Linked DNA regions of Ketobacter sp. MCCC 1A13808. The protein of the gene in region 2 interacts with the protein of the main gene of each other region in a pairwise test. Links are inferred from orthologs where the notes say so. Each region holds a gene or a part of one and is shown on either strand. Other genes may lie near its edges.

The links.
Region 1: the proteins of hfq (region 2) and rho interact in binary tests that used the Escherichia coli proteins (3 or more experiments, as listed by UniProt). The link is inferred for Ketobacter sp. MCCC 1A13808 from one-to-one orthologs.

Annotation. Positions count from the first base shown.
Region 1 is NZ_VRKW01000012.1:37,312-40,840, forward strand. The notes cover bases 577-3,411. They hold rho (transcription termination factor Rho), read right to left. Parts: upstream 2,707-3,411; coding sequence 1,447-2,706; downstream 577-1,446. Other genes in these bases: FT643_RS18175 (2Fe-2S iron-sulfur cluster-binding protein), read right to left, coding at 577-1,415; trxA (thioredoxin TrxA), read right to left, coding at 3,138-3,411. Also shown: FT643_RS18170 (ATP-binding protein), read left to right, coding at 1-401; more of FT643_RS18175, read right to left, coding at 402-576; more of trxA, read right to left, coding at 3,412-3,461. UniProt on the Escherichia coli protein: Facilitates transcription termination by a mechanism that involves Rho binding to the nascent RNA, activation of Rho's RNA-dependent ATPase activity, and release of the mRNA from the DNA template.
Region 2 is NZ_VRKW01000002.1:379,627-382,592, reverse strand. It holds hfq (RNA chaperone Hfq), read left to right. Parts: upstream 1-1,333; coding sequence 1,334-1,600; downstream 1,601-2,966. Other genes in the region: hflX (ribosome rescue GTPase HflX), read left to right, coding at 1,768-2,966; miaA (tRNA (adenosine(37)-N6)-dimethylallyltransferase MiaA), read left to right, coding at 305-1,267; mutL (DNA mismatch repair endonuclease MutL), read left to right, coding at 1-278. UniProt on the Escherichia coli protein: RNA chaperone that binds small regulatory RNA (sRNAs) and mRNAs to facilitate mRNA translational regulation in response to envelope stress, environmental stress and changes in metabolite concentrations.

The DNA.
Region 1 (3,529 bases), on a different replicon or contig from region 2:
TCATTCTGCCCGATCTGGAAGTTCTGCAAGGCCTTGGCAAAGACATGGCTGAGCCCGTTTCGGACAAGTTGGTATGGGATAGAGCCGCGTTATTGAAACGCGTGCGCCAATCCGAGTCACGTTTGGCTGAATTAGTGAAAATATTCCTCGATATGTTGCCCGAGCGCCGCCAGCGGGCAGAAGCGGCGGTAGTGACCAGGCAACTCAATGATATTGCCAATATAGCGCACTCCCTGAAAGGCTCGGCCTCAAGCTTAGGCGGAATGCGGGTTCAGTATTATTCAGAGCAACTCGAACTGGCAGCAAAAAGCAATGATCATAATGCCATCGATCTTGCCTGGGCCCGGCTCAGCGCTAGCTGCGATGAATTAGCGATCGTGTTGCAGCGTGGGGCGGCCTGACTATTGCGCTTCACGCGGTGCATAATCAAACACATCTGAAATAATCTGGCCGGCGTCTATACCGGCGGCAATAAAGTCATCGTAGGTGGCATAGACCATAGCCGGTGATCCACCGACAATAATCGCAGTATCCTTGAAATCGTTGCGATCATCCAGTACCGCTCGGTGCACCAGGCCTTTGCGCGCCGGCCATTCCGGTTGGTCTGATACGATGGCGATGTAGCGGCAATTAGGATGTCGCATTACCAGGGTTTTCATCTCGTCGTGTAGATATAAATCCCGCACCAGGCGCGCGCCCCAATACACAAATACGGGACGTTCATCACCGGCAGTAATCAGCGCCTGCAGCATAGCGATCATTTGTGAGATGCCGGTGCTGGCCGCGATCATAATGAGCGTTTTGGCGTGTTCCAGGCGGTGCAGGGTGGTATTCCCTAAAGGCAGCCGCAAGCGCAGTAATTCGCCTTCCTTCAGTTGCGGTTTTAACAATGGGTAGGAGACGCTGTCCTGGCTGGCGCGAATATGCAGTTCCAGAGTGCGGTCATCGCGGGGGGCATTTGCGATAGAGAACGCAGCACTGATATCCGAATCCAGGATGATTTCCAGGTACTGGCCAGCAGAATATTCAATCTTTTTGCCTGCAGGCAGCTTGAACTGGACAATTTTAACGTCCGGATTAATTTGCTTGATATGCGTGATTTGAGCGGTAATTTCTTGTGTGGGGAACTGTCCGGGAGCCAACACCTTGTGCACCTCTATTTGAATGTCTTCAATCGGATACGCCAGACAGCAGAGTATCGAATCCGCTGCACTATCTGAAGCACTAACTTCGCCAGCGCAGTGTTTTAACTGCACACGACCGAATTTCAGGCGTCCTTCGCATGCCCGGCAAGACCCTGAGCTGCAACCCCAGGGAATCCGGAAGCCCTGACGCAAAGCCGCTTGTAATACTGACTCACCTTCTGCCACAGTCAGGTTCAGCTGGCGGGGCAGAAAGGTTACAGTATGAGCCATGACGAGGCAGGCCTTATCCGGGTAGCATGATTTACTTGCGTTTCATCGAGTCGAAGAATTCTTCGTTAGTCTTGGTGTCACGCATTTTGTCGATCAGGAATTCCATAGCCGAGATCTCATCCATGGGATGAAGGATCTTGCGTAGTATCCACATTTTTTTCAGTTCGTCTTCCGATGTCAGCAGATCTTCGCGACGAGTTCCGGATTTGTTGATATTAATGGCCGGGAAAACACGCTTTTCTGCAATACGGCGGTCCAGGTGTAATTCCTGATTACCGGTACCTTTGAACTCTTCGAAAATCACTTCATCCATTTTCGAACCGGTGTCCACCAGCGCGGTGGCCAGTATGGTCAGGCTGCCGCCTTCCTCAATATTTCGTGCTGCCCCAAAGAAACGCTTGGGTCTTTCCAGTGCGTGGGCGTCAACCCCACCAGTCAGTACTTTGCCGGAAGACGGGATGACTGTGTTGTATGCACGAGCCAAGCGGGTAATCGAATCCAGCAGAATAACGACATCCTGTTTGTGCTCAACCAGGCGTTTGGCCTTTTCCAATACCATTTCTGCCACTTGAACGTGTCGCGAAGGCGGTTCGTCGAAAGTGCTGGCGACCACTTCGCCACGTACCGTACGCCGCATTTCGGTCACCTCTTCAGGGCGCTCGTCGATCAGCAATACAATTAAATGGCATTCCGGGTTATTGCGCGTTAGCGACTGTGCAATGTTCTGCAGCATCAGGGTTTTACCGGCTTTCGGAGGCGACACAATCAAGCCACGCTGACCTTTACCGATGGGAGCGACCAGGTCGATCGTGCGTGCAGTGATGTCTTCGGTGCTGCCGTTGCCGACTTCCATCAGAAAGCGTTGCTGCGGAAATAACGGTGTCAGGTTCTCAAACAGGATCTTGTTTTTCGCGTGCTCCGGGCGATCCAGGTTGATTTCATTGACCTTCAATAGCGCAAAATAGCGCTCGCCTTCCTTGGGGGGGCGAATCTTACCGGAAATACTATCGCCGGTGCGTAGGTTAAAACGACGTATCTGGCTGGGTGACACATAGATGTCATCTGGGCCCGCTAAATAGGAGCCTTCGGCTGAACGCAGGAAGCCAAAACCGTCCTGAAGAATTTCCAGAACGCCGTCACCGAAGATATCTTCGCCGCTTTTGGCATGTCGTTTAAGAATACTGAAGATGATGTCTTGTTTGCGCGTCCGGGCCATGTTGTCCAGGCCCATAGAAGACGCTACTTCGATCAGTTCAGCAATGGGTTTTGTTTTTAATTCGGTGAGATTCATTTCCGTGGGGGTCATGTTTGAAGGTTAACGTTAAAGGTATGGAGAGCTACAACCAAAAGGCTGTTAGCGAACGAGTAGAGCTTCCTGTCTAAACGGGTCGTAAAAATGGTGCGAGAAGCGATTGGCAGAGATCCTGTTCGGATGGATCTTCTTTGGTTCGTAGACCCTAAATATATTTAGATTCGGGAAATGCTTCCCAGGACTTAGGGAGGCACTAAAAGTAATCTAGCATCCGCTAGCCAAAGCGTCCAGGTTATTGCTTCAAACGACTTCGCGCCCGATCCTTCACATAATGCTAATTCAAAAGTTCTGAGGGGTGAGGAATCGAAGAGACAGTTTGATTTGCTCTCCGTTGTTGCGCTTATTACGTTTTGATTGAAGGCGCAACATCGAAGTAAGAAACCCCGGCTCGCAGAGTCGGGGTTGGGTAATTATATATTACTGTCTAGGAACGCTGTCAATTGCGATTTTGATAAAGCGCCAACTTTTGTCGCTTCAACGTTGCCATTTTTGAACAACATCAAGGTCGGAATGCCCCGAATACCGTATTTGGGGGGGGTTTCCGGGTTTTCGTCAATATTCAGCTTGGCAATGGTAAGTTTGCCGTCATATTCGCCGGAGATCTCTTCCAGAATCGGTGCGATCATCTTGCAGGGTCCGCACCACTCGGCCCAGTAGTCCACCAGCACCGGGTTTTCTGATTGCAACACCTCAGCTTCAAAGTTGCTGTCAGTTACATTTACTAGTTTGCTCATGTATTTCTCCAGTTGTGCCACAGACTACCTGTGTTAAGCGGATAGTATAGGGCATTAATCATGTGCGC
Region 2 (2,966 bases):
GGGATGCCGACGTCGAAACCCTGGTGCGGGATGTGCTGTCGGATATTGTGACCCATGGCAGCAGTGACCGGGTCGAGCAATCGCTTAACGAGCTGCTCTCTACTATGGCGTGCCATGGCTCAGTCCGGGCGAATCGCAAACTCACACTACCCGAAATGAACGCATTATTACGCGATATGGAAGTCACTGAACGCAGCGGCCAATGTAATCATGGCCGGCCTACTTGGACGCAAATGTCGTTGTCGGAACTGGATAAACTGTTTCTGCGGGGGCGATAATAGTGAAGCCGCCGTGCATATTTTTGATGGGCCCGACGGCGTCCGGTAAAACCGCGCTGGCGGTGGAGCTGGTAAAGCACTTTCCCATGGACATCATCAGTGTAGACTCCGCCTTGATTTACAAAGGCATGGACATCGGCACCGCAAAACCGGATGCGGGCACCCTGGCTGCGGCACCGCATCGTTTAATCAGTTTTTTAGACCCGGCGGAAACCTATTCTGCCGCGGATTTCCGCCGCGATGCGTTGCAGGATATGCAACAGATAACGGAGCAGGGCCGAATTCCGTTGTTGGTGGGCGGCACCATGATGTATTTCAAAGTGCTGCACCAAGGTATTGCTGAGCTGCCGGCGGCAGACCCGCAGATTCGGCAGCAGCTATTAGATCAAGCGCAACAGCAGGGGTGGGCCGCCATGCACAAAGAGCTGGTTGCGGTCGATCCGCAAGCGGCAGCGCGTATTCACCCGAATGATCCGCAACGACTGCAGCGGGCGCTGGAAGTATACCGGGCTACCGGGAGAACGCTGACCCAGTGGCAGCAAGGTCAGAAAGGCAAAAATGGTGACCAAAGCTGGGGTGGGGCGCAGGAACAATTCCCATACAGGGTGGTCAATATAGCGGTCTGTCCTCTGCAGCGGAGTGTTTTGCATCAGCGCATCGAAGTCCGTTTTCGCGAGATGTTGGCGCAAGGTTTTTATGAGGAAGTCAGGGCACTTTATAATCGTGGTGACCTGCACCCGGACCTGCCTTCAATGAGGGCAGTCGGTTATCGTCAGATGTGGGATTGTCTGGATGGTAAATTAAGCTACGCTGAAATGGAGGAGCGAGGGATTATCGCAACTCGTCAGCTTGCGAAACGGCAGATTACCTGGTTACGGGGTTGGAACGACTTACATTGGTTGGATAGTCTTGATCCAGAATTATTCGAAAATGTCTTGAAAATTCTGCTATTGAACGACATCCTATGTAAGCCGACGTTTTCTCGTTAAACGTGTTTTGCATGTTTGCTTTTTGATCTTTTAGCCCGATTTTGGGCCAACACAAGGAGACTATTTATGTCTAAAGGGCATAGTCTACAAGACCCTTTTCTAAACGCTCTACGCAAGGAGCGGATCCCCGTTTCTATCTTTCTGGTAAATGGCATCAAATTACAGGGCCAGGTTGAATCCTTCGATCAGTATGTCGTCTTGCTTCGTAATACAGTTAATCAAATGGTGTATAAACACGCTATTTCGACTGTCGTACCAGCAAGAAATCCACGCGCCCATGGTGGGCCCACCGAGCGTGGCAATGGTATTGAAGGTGGCAACAGCGATATTTAAGCGCTGTTCCCTGCCTTTCCCTTCGGTAACATCATCAAACTTGGCTGTTGCCCCCAACGCATCAGGCAAGTTTGATTTCGTGCGTGATTTTTTCGCCATACCGCTATCAGAGTCTCTTTTGATGAGCAAGACTCTGCCAACCTTTCAGGAAAACAGAACACTGGTATATGGAATCGTTATTTGACCGCCCCCAAAGCGGAGAGCGGGCTGTACTGGTGCACATTGAATTCCCCCAGGAAAGCCAATGTGAAGACTTGCAGGAATTCGAGATGCTGGTGGACTCCGCCGGTGCCCAGCGCCTTGGTGTTGTCAAGGCTTCCCGGTCGGCCCCTAACCCCCGTCTTTTTATCGGCACCGGAAAAGTGGAAGAGCTGGCCAAGCTGGTAGCTGAATTTGAAGCCGATATTGTTATTTTCAATCACGCCCTGGGACCCACTCAGGAGCGCAACCTGGAAAAAGAGTTGTGCTGCCGGGTGTTAGACCGCACCGGATTAATCCTGGATATCTTTGCGCAGCGCGCCCGTACTCATGAAGGCAAGCTGCAGGTTGAGCTGGCCCAGTTGGAGCACCTTTCTACCCGCCTGGTGCGGGGCTGGACACACTTGGAGCGTCAAAAGGGCGGGATCGGTTTACGAGGGCCGGGTGAAACCCAGCTTGAAACCGACCGCCGGTTACTGCGGGCCCGGGTAAAACATATTCGCGAACGGCTGGTTAAGGTACGTAAACAGCGTGATCAGGGGCGGCGTGCGCGTAAGCGGGCGGAAATGCCCACGGTGTCGTTGGTCGGGTATACCAACGCCGGCAAATCTACCTTATTTAACCGTCTGACTGAAGCGGATGTCTATGCCGCCGATCAGCTTTTCGCAACGCTGGATCCAACATTGCGCCGTATCGAGGTGCCGGACCTGGGGGCCGTGATTCTGGCGGATACGGTGGGCTTTATCCGGCATTTGCCGCACAAATTAGTGGAGGCTTTCCGGGCCACGCTGGAAGAAAGCCGGGAAGCGGACTTTCTGCTGCATATCGTAGACGCGTGTTCTGATGAGCGGGAGGATAATATCTTCCAGGTCAACGAAGTGCTGCACGAAATACAAGCAGATCAGGTGCCTCATGTGATGATTTATAACAAAATCGATTTGATGGGGGATTTTGCGCCGCGCATCGACCGGGATGACGATGGTATTGCCAGGGCAGTCTGGTTGTCGGCGCAAACGGGTGCCGGTACTGAAATGTTGCATCAGGTGTTGAATGAACGCCTCGGCAAAAGTATGGTGGAGAGCACTTTGTGCCTGCCGCCTTCTTTATCCGCTGTGCGTGCACATTGTTATGGCTTGAAAGCCGTGCAGGGTGAAACAGCCGATGTGGC